DNA from 2 places in the Pseudogracilibacillus sp. ICA-222130 genome. Region 1 is predicted to be linked to the other one. Evidence: a T-box and tRNA genes for the amino acid it is inferred to sense, from the RefSeq annotation. Region 1 holds a T-box; the other holds one or more tRNA genes.
What was found. A T-box is a leader RNA that pairs with one kind of tRNA and senses whether it is charged. The one in region 1 lies ahead of tyrS (tyrosine--tRNA ligase), so its partner is inferred to be a tRNA-Tyr.
Positions count from the first base shown of each region.

Region 2: it encodes a tRNA-Tyr, which carries the amino acid that the T-box ahead of tyrS (tyrosine--tRNA ligase) is inferred to sense. The anticodon was not compared.

Region 1 is NZ_JBBKBG010000017.1:19,941-25,020, reverse strand. Features, by position in the region: gene WKT09_RS08280 (DNA polymerase IV) at 1-317, shown strand, start outside; gene WKT09_RS08275 (hypothetical protein) at 354-614, opposite strand; gene tyrS (tyrosine--tRNA ligase) at 700-1,968, opposite strand; T-box leader at 2,018-2,233, opposite strand; gene WKT09_RS08265 (transglycosylase domain-containing protein) at 2,380-5,080, shown strand, end outside.
Region 2 is NZ_JBBKBG010000014.1:28,691-33,770, forward strand. Features, by position in the region: gene mvk (mevalonate kinase) at 1-445, opposite strand, end outside; gene WKT09_RS07525 (hydroxymethylglutaryl-CoA reductase, degradative) at 463-1,752, opposite strand; tRNA gene WKT09_RS07530 (tRNA-Gln) at 1,998-2,072, opposite strand; tRNA gene WKT09_RS07535 (tRNA-Tyr) at 2,080-2,164, opposite strand; tRNA gene WKT09_RS07540 (tRNA-Thr) at 2,187-2,259, opposite strand; tRNA gene WKT09_RS07545 (tRNA-Glu) at 2,264-2,338, opposite strand; gene fabI (enoyl-ACP reductase FabI) at 2,656-3,432, shown strand; gene WKT09_RS07555 (transcription repressor NadR) at 3,472-4,002, opposite strand; gene WKT09_RS07560 (glycine betaine ABC transporter substrate-binding protein) at 4,191-5,080, opposite strand, start outside.

The sequences.
Region 1 (5,080 bases):
TTTATCGCTCCAAAACAATCGCTTCCCCAACGAATATTACATTAGAAATGTATCAAGTTTGTGTGCAACTTTTCGAACATTTTTACGATGGGCATAGTTATATTCGTCGTGTTTCAGTGACCTTAACAAATTTAGTTTTGGATATGGAAACACAATTAGATTTATTTTATGAACGATCAAAACAAAAAGATATTGGATATGTGATGGATAATATTCGTGCAAAATATGGATCCACCGCTATCTTACGTGCATCTAGCTACACAAATGCTGGTATTACATTAGAACGTAGTAAAAAAATTGGCGGACATTGGGCGTAATCTTTGCGCCCTTTTTTTTATATACATTACCTTTATTTAAATAGAGGATTTACAGAAGTTCCTGCAATTTGATGGGGATGCTTGTAACTTCGGTGGGCATTCTTGCAACTCCGCATCATATTCTTGCAACTTCGCACGGCATTCTTGCAACTTCGCACAGGATTCTTGCAACTTCGCATCGCATTCTTGCAACTTCGTACGGTATTCTTGCAACTTCACATCATATTCTTGCAACTCCGCACGGCATTCTTGCAACTTCACAACGTATTCTTGCAACTTCACATCATATTCTTGCAACTTCGCACAACCTCTCCCCACCACACACGAAAAAACGGTACTAAGAAGCGCCCTCCACTAGTACCGTTTTATCCTATGCTATTTCTTATTGAAAGTGAACGAGGAAATATTTTTTTCGACCGCGTCGGATGATAGTAAACGTATCTTCTAAACGATCTGCACTCGTCACAGTATGATCTAAATTTTGATTTCTATCTCCATTTACATAAATTGCCCCATTTGTAATGTCCTCACGTGCTTGACGTTTCGATGGTGAAATTTTTGCTGCTACTAATAAATCGATTAACCCGATATCCGATTTTTCTGCTACATATGTCGGTACATCTTTGAACCCTTGTTCAATTTCATGTTTCGTTAACTGTTTTACATCCCCGCTAAATAATGCTTCAGAAATTTTAATTGCTTGATCTAATGCTTCCTTTCCGTGAACGAATGTCGTCATCTCTTCTGCTAAACGCTTTTGAGCAACACGCGCACCCGGATCTGCTTCTGTCGCCTTTTCGATTTCTTCTATCTCTTCACGGCTTAAGAATGTGAAATAATTAATGAATTTAATAACGTCTCGGTCATCTGTATTGTACCAGAACTGGTAAAACTCATACGGGCTCGTTTTTTCAGGGTCTAACCAAATAGCACCACCAGCTGTTTTACCGAATTTCGTGCCGTCAGCTTTCGTAATTAATGGAACCGTTAAACCAAATACGTCTGCTACCTCTCCATCTTCTCGCGTACGGCGAATATACTCCATTCCAGCCGTAATGTTTCCCCACTGGTCACTTCCACCAATTTGTAAGGAACACCCTTCTTCTTCGTACAGTTTCATGTAGTCATATGACTGCATTAACATATAACTGAACTCCGTGTAAGAAATACCGTGTTCAATTCGAGAAGCTACCGCATCTTTTGCTAACATGTAGTTTACGGTAAAATGTTTTCCAACATCTCGTAAAAATTCAATAAATGTTAAATTAGATAACCAATCATGGTTATTACGTGCTACCGCAGCATTGTCTCCTTCATCAAAATTTAACATGGTCGCTAATTGATTACGTAAACTATTTGCGAAATAATGTACTGTTTCTGTCGTATTTAAGGATCTTTCTTCATTACGACCACTTGGATCCCCAATCATTCCAGTTCCTCCACCAATTAATGCAATTGGACGGTGACCAGCAAGTTGGAATCTTTTTAATAACGTAACCGGGAGCAAATGACCGATATGCAAACTATCTGCAGTCGGGTCAAACCCGCAATATAATGTCACTTGATTTTCCTCTAAATGTTTTTTTAAACCTGCCTCATCTGTCGTTTGTTGTACAAGCCCTCTTGCTTGTAAATCTTGTAAAATGTCCACCATCATTCACACTCCATAAATAAATTAAAATAAAAAAGCCCCATCCCAAAAAAGGGACGAAGCTTGTTGTTCGCGGTACCACCCTTGTTATACATAAATTACTTAGATTCATGTATCACTTGGCGTTCGTATCGGTGACTTCACCGTCTTCTGACAAGAATGCTCCTGACTGTAATTCGTCCAATCAAATATGACTAACTTCCACCAACCGTTAGCTCTCTATACAGTGATTTCATCGACTACTTCGGCCATTCATTGCAAATTTATATGTAATTGATTAATATTGTAACAACATATATAAATAAATAGCAAGCCATAAGCATGCAATTTCCCTGAAAAAATTACAAAGTCTACCGCAAATATCCGAAAATGTATGATATAATAAGAAGTTGAATTTAGGAGGTAACATACATGAACTTTAAAAATATAACCGATAAAGTAAAAGATTGGTGGCAAAAAGGATCCATCCAAAGAACATCCCGTATTACATATGATGTCGTTTGGAATGTTATTCTTTTCTTTATCATCGTCGGTGTCATGGGTGTTTTCTTCGCTGGAGGAGTTGGTGCAGGTTATTTTGCCTCGCTCGTAAAAGACGAACCAATCCGGTCTTATGAAGAAATGGAAAAGAAAATCTATAATTATGAAGAAACATCCAAAGTGTATTTTGCCGATAATAAATTAATTGGTGATATCCGCTCTGACTTACACCGGGAAGAAGTAAAGCTTGAAAATGTAGCTGAAACATTGACGAATGCTGTGATCGCAACAGAGGATGAATTGTTTTATGACCATAATGGTGTTGTACCTAAAGCAATCGTCCGTGCAATATTCCAAGAGGTATCCAATTCAGATACGAAAACTGGTGGTAGTACACTAACACAGCAAATTATCAAAAACCAAATTTTAACGAATGAAGTATCATTTGACCGAAAAGCGAAGGAAATTTTACTCGCCATGCGTTTAGAAAATTTCTTTGAAAAGGAACAAATATTAGAAGCTTATTTAAATATTATTCCATACGGTCGAAATGCTTCAGGGGATAATATTGCTGGTATTCAAACCGCTGCAAAAGGAGTCTTCGGTGTAAAAGCAGAAGAATTATCCTTACCACAGGCAGCATTTTTAGCTGGTATTCCGAAAAACCCTTATGCTTATACACCATTTAAACAAAACGGAGATATAAAAGATAAGGACGGATTAAAGCTAGGATTAAACAGAATGAAAACTGTTTTAAGTCGAATGAAGCATGCAGGCTTTATTACAGACGAGGAGTATAAGAAAGCAATTGATTATGATATTACGAAGGATTTTACGAAGAAGGCGCCATCTTCTATTGAAAAATATCCAGCCGTCGTTTTAGAAATTGAAAAACGTGCAAAAACAATCATTATGGAAATGTTAGCGGAAGAAGATGGATATACATTAGAAGAAATAGAAGAAAGCGATGAATTAAAAGAACAATATGATATGTTAGCTGACCGCGCCTTACGAATGAATGGATATGAAATTCATTCCACCATTGATAAAGATGTATTTGACGCGATGCAAAAAGTAGCAAAAGAATATCCATATTACGGTCCAGACCGAACCGTGCCAAAAACTGGTGAAGTAGAACAAGTAGAAACCGGTGCTGAAATTATTGAAAACAAGACTGGTAGAGTACTAGGATTTGTACCAGGTCGTAACTTTAAAGCCGGTGAAAAAGAAGTAAACTATGCGACCGGATATGGAACGACTGGACGTCCTGCAGGTAGTACGTTTAAACCTGTCGCTGTATTCGGACCAGCAATGGAGTTAGGTGCTGCGCAGCCGGGTACAGTGATTGCCGATATCCCTGGACACCAAGGATATGCACCAAACAACTATGGTGGCGCATATAATGGACTTGTGACCGCTCGTGAAGCTGTCACATACTCCTATAACGTATCAACCATTGAAGTGTACAAAAGTATTTTAGGGCAAAACCCAGCAGATAAATTTTTAAAGAAAATGAACATTCCGTTAACGGAAGAATTAGAACAAGACCCTTCTATCGGTCTTGGATCGAATAACGTGACAGTAGAACAAAATACGAATGCTTTTACAACATTCAGTAATGGTGGAAAGTTCGTCGAAGCATATATGATTGAAAAAATTGTCGACTCAGATGGTAATACCATTTATGAACACGAGCCAGAACCTGTAAAAGTTTTCTCTAAACAAACCGCATATTTAATGATTGATATTATGCGTGACGTTGTAAGTCAAGGTACAGGAGCTTATGTCCCTAGTCGCCTCAAACATGGTGGGGTCGACTGGGCAGGTAAATCTGGTACGTCACAAGATTATCATGATGCTTGGTTTATTGGAACAAACCCTAACGTTACGATGGGTGTTTGGTTAGGATATAATACCCCTAGTTCGATTTATAATTGTTCCGATTGTGGAGGATTAAGTTATAGTCAACGAACACAACAATTATGGGTCAACTTAATAAACGCAGTTTCAGATGTAAAGCCTGAATTAATGGCCCCTTCCAAAAAACATGAACAACCGGAAGGCATTGTAAGTAGCAGCTTCTGTGCAACATCTGGTGATGCACCATCAGATTTATGTTCAAAAGCAGGACTCGTTCGTTCAGACATATTTAATAGTAAATATGTTCCGAGTAAAACAGATAATAGTTTAGTAGGCGGTGGCTCTACATCGATGACGAAAATCGACGGAAAAGAAGTCGTCGCTGGTTCGAAAACACCTTCTGAATTTACTTCAAAAGGAAAAGGTGGCTATAAGTTTAATCCTAAATTCTTAAAAGAAAAAGGATATGATCGCCTAGGTGACTTATCTGTACTCATTCCGAGAAAAGGTGGCGGAGGTTGGAATAAAATTACCGCAGCGGCTGGTAAAGGTTCTAGCTCCTCAAGCTCTGTAAAAGATACCGGAAAAGCCCCTTCTGCTCCAGGGTCTGTCTCAGGCAGCAAGAGTAGTATTTCTTGGTCAGGAGTATCTGGTCAAAATGTCGTTGGTTATAGGCTTTATCACGCAAAAGAGAAAGGCGGATCATATAAACCGGTCGGTTCCACCACAGGAACTTCTTTATCCCTTCCATCAGGTAGTGGAGCATATCACG
Region 2 (5,080 bases), on a different contig from region 1:
AATCAATTCCACTCGGCGCTCCATGTGCGTACGTTTCAGCAATATTTGCTAATTTTAATAGTTGTTCATTTGTATAGGACGTATTTGTATAATGAAACAATGACCTTATAATGGCAATGGCAACAGAGGCACTAGAACCTAATCCTTTCCCAGGAGGTATCGTAGAGTGTATTTGAATCAGTAAATTTTCTGCCGGAACCTGTAAACAAATTAATGTTTCCTTTATCGTTTGTACAATGCCCGATAAAGGCTTTGGCGCTTCATCTAAAAGGCCGTTATACAATTCACTCTCCAAACGAATTGGTCCTTCTATTTCCTGTACACTCGATTCGACCTTAATTAAAGGAAATGGCAAAGCAATCGCTGGTTGCCCATGAACAACAGCATGCTCGCCTACTAATATTAATTTACTACTTGCTACTCCAATAGCTCTATTTTCTGACATAAGTATCATTTCCACATTCATTTTTTATACTCTTCCAGTAGTTGCTCTGCATAGCCAACTCGTATTTCTTTCGCTTCTACTAACTTTTCTGCAATAACATCTACTAATTCCCCAGTAGCACCTGCAGCAACCGCTACCGAACGAGAATGAAGACGCATATGTCCTTTTTGAATACCATCTGTCGCAAGAGCTTTAATAGCCCCTAAGTTTTGGGCTAGTCCAACCGTTACGATAATACGTGCAAGTTCTTCGGCAGATTCCACACGTAAAATATCGTAAACTACTTGTGCCATTGGATGTACTCGACTCGCACCACCGACAATTCCTAATGACATAGGTAATTCAAGTTCTCCAACTAGATTGCCCTTTTCATCTACAGACCACTTTGTCATCGAACTATATTGACCATCTCTTGCGGCATATGCATGTGCCCCAGCTTCAATGGCACGCCAATCATTCCCCGTCGCAATGACAACAGGGTCAATCCCATTCATAATCCCTTTATTATGTGTGACCGCACGATACGGATCAGACGCCGCAAATTCATACGCTAATATGATACCATCACGTACTTCTTCTCCTGTAAACCCGTCTGTTTCTAACAGATGCGGTGGAATAACACATGTCGCTTTTGCTAAACATTGATCAGCAAAATTCGATAAAATTCGTAAATATACTTTCCCTTCCGTTAAATGCTCCACAACAGGTGCAAGTGATTCTGCCATTGTATTAATGATGTTTGCTCCCATTGCATCACACGTATTTACGTAAATATGAACTACAAGCATTTTCGTATATTTTGAACCATCTTCATTAATAATACGAACATCTAAATCAACCGCTCCACCACCACGAGCAACTAAGCTAGGATACGCATCATTCGCTGCATTAATAAGCATTTCTTTTTGATCTAATACGGCTTGTTTCGCTTTTTCAAAATCCGGACTGCCGACGACCTGAATCTGCCCTATCATAATTCGATCTGTCGCTTCTGTTTTAAATCCACCAGCCTCACGTACAATTTTCGCAATATAACTAGCTGAAGCGATAATCGATGGTTCTTCCACTGCCATTGGGATGACATAATCTTTCCCATCAATTAAAAAGTTCAACCCTAATCCTAAAGGTAACGAAAAGGTTCCAATAACATTTTCGATCATTTTGTCTGCAATATTTTCCGGCAAATTTACCCTATCATTCAACTGTGATTTCGCTGCATCATCTAGTTGAAATATTGTACTAATATGTTCTTTTCGTTCCTCTACAGTCATTTTGTAAAAACCAGGAATTCTAGAAGAAATATTCATTTCATTCACCCTTAACTAAAAATTATGTTCATTTTTCTTCATTTATTATTTTCCGAACAAATCCTGCATTTCATTATATCAAAACTACTTATAAATTTCCTATATATCTTGCTTTTTCTTCAAAAAATACGATACATTTTCATAAGATTCATTGAAATAAGTCCTCAAAACAAAAATAAACAAGGTAAGTTTAAAAACCTCCCTTGTTTATTTTATCTATATTTATAACTTATAATTGTCATAATTGGCTGGGCTACTAGGATTCGAACCTAGGAATGACGGAACCAAAATCCGTTGCCTTACCGCTTGGCTATAGCCCAATATCCATGGTGGAGGGGGGCAGATTCGAACTGCCGAACCCGATGGGAGCGGATTTACAGTCCGCCGCGTTTAGCCACTTCGCTACCCCTCCAATATTTTTTTCATTAGAAAAATGCCGGCCAGAGGACTTGAACCCCCAACCTACTGATTACAAGTCAGTTGCTCTACCAATTGAGCTAGGCCGGCATGATGGTGACCCCTACGGGACTCGAACCCGTGTTACCGCCGTGAAAGGGCGGTGTCTTAACCGCTTGACCAAGGGGCCTTACTTATGTATATGTTGCATCGCCTTTTTGACAGTCAACATTTTTTATTATAGAGAACATTTCTATTTTTGTAAAGTATTTTACCTATCTTTTTGATGAAAAATTTTTAACTTAACTTTTTCCATGATAAAAACTCGTGAAATTACTTGGACAATCATATAGTAGTATATATTAGATTAATCGTCAAATAAATTGAATATTTTCCTGAAAACTTTCCTTTCCACTTCTGTTCATATATTTTTTATCTTTTACATTGTGTTCCCCTCCTTCTATTAAGTATAATATAGAAAGTACATATTTCGATGGAGGTGCCTATATGTCAGGCTTATTAAATGGAAAGAACATTGTTGTAATGGGAGTTGCAAACCAACGAAGCATCGCATGGGGAATTGCAAAATCCTTACATCGGGAAGGCGCAAATTTAATTTTTACCAATAGACAAGAACGATCTAAGAAAAAATTAGAAAAATTATTAGAAGAAAATAACATACAACCAGCTTTGCTTGTAACATGTGATGTTGCAAGTGATGAAAGTATTGGACAAGCTTTTGATGAAATTGGAGAAAAAATTGGTGTAATCCATGGTGTTATTCACTCTGTTGCGTTTGCAAACTCGGAAGAATTAAAAGGTGAATATGCAAACACAACTCGAGATGGATTTATACTTGCACAAGAAATTAGTGCGTATTCTTTAGTAACTGTAACAAATGCGGCACGTAAATATATGACAGAAGGTGGCAGTATTGTTACACAATCATACTTAGGTTCAGAGCGAGTTGTGAAAAATTATAATGTAATGGGAGTTGCGAAAGCTTCATTAGAAGCAAGTGTCCGTTACTTAGCGGAAGATGTAGGTAAAAACAACATCCGTGTTAATGCTATTTCAGCTGGCCCGATTCGTACATTATCAGCTAAAGGGGTTTCCGGTTTAAATGAGATCCACTCTGTTATTGAAGAGAGAGCTCCTTTACGTAGAAATGTTGACCAAGAGGAAGTAGGAGATGCAACAATGTTCTTAGTAAGTGATTTATCAAGAGGAATTACCGGCGAAGTTATCCATGTAGATTCTGGATATCATATTATGGGATTATAGTGAACAAAGGGGTAAACATTTTCGTTTACCCCTTTTCTATTATGCTTCGTATAAATATCCCGCATGACGTAATGCATGAATCGCCACTTCCAATTTTTCTTCTGTGTCTGCTTCTAGTGTATGTAAATGAATCCCATCAGTTAAAACAGATAAAAGAGTCGACTGTTCTTCCTGTAACGCTTCGATAAATCGTTTCACATCAAATCTACTTTCAATTTGCAAACTACCTGTCATTTCACCATAAATCGGATGTTCGACTATCACATTTAACACTTTCACACCATTATCTACTATAATGTTTAGTTCGTCTGCTGTATCTTCTGGGCGATGTTGACAAGCAACCACTTTTTTAAATGTTTCCTGTTCATTTTCCTGTAAATACATATACCCTCGGTTCGTTGCAATAATTGGTTCATCCGCTGTTCTTAATAAGGCAATATCTGTAACGATCACTTGCCTACTTACATTCGTCATTTCAGCTAATTGTCTACCTGTATAAGCCTTTTTCGTCCTTTTCAATTGATTTACGATAAATGTACGTCTTTTTTCACCAGACATCTTTTCTGACATTTGTATCACCTCAGTATCTTTTATTATACATGAAAATAACCAGATCGAAGAATGTTATTAACATGTGCATCCAATTTAGTTTGTTTCATATAAGTAAAAAAAGAGTCTATCATGATATACACCTAAACAGATAAATAATAAATGTAACTCTGTCCGTTCGGTACATCATTTAGACTCTTTTTCCTCTTCTATTTTTTAGGTTTTAAATCAGTTAATGAATCAATTTCCATATAGCTAGGTACAGCTAAACCTATTTTAGCTCCTGTTAAATTCGGACCTAAATCTTCAAATTCTCCTTCATACTGTTCATACAACTCTCCATGTGTTTGGCTAACCCAAGGAGATAAAGAAGCGTCAGATTCTCCTGTAGCAATAGCTTCAAATAAAACAGCAGGATCTACGGGCGTTAGTTCCACATCATATCCAAAGTCCGTTAATACCTTTTTAGCTACATTTCCTGAGAACAATGCATCGTCCCAAGGCGTTGTAACTAATTCAAACGACTCTCCTGATACTTCATCCAATCCTTCTGTCCAATTAGCGATGGTATCTTTATTTTCCTCTACCCATTTATCTGCTACTTCATCCATTTCTAACTCTTGAGCATCTAGCAATGCATTTTCAACATCTTCCAACTCAAACGTGATACGATCTAATATTTCATATGCCTCTGGGGCATCCTTTTGTAATCCTTCTCTTACAATTGTGATTACATCCTCTTCTTCTCCATATACGCCTTCAGGGTCCTCTAAATATTTAATGTCCCATTTTGCAAACATATAATGTGGAGACCAAGCGGTAATAATAATTGGCTTTTCCGCTTTTATCGCTTCATCTAATGCAGATAACATGGCACCTGTTGAGGATAAATCTTGGGTCCACCCTTCTAAATTATCATACGTTTCAATTGCTATCTCATTAGTTTCTGTTTGGCCTGCACCAGGTTCCAAACCAGTAATTGTATAATCCATTTCCTTACTAACATCTGAAGACTCGGCTTCATTTTCATTTCCACAACCTGCGAGAATGATTAACGCGATAATTGTGACAGTCATTATATGATATTTAAATTTGCTCA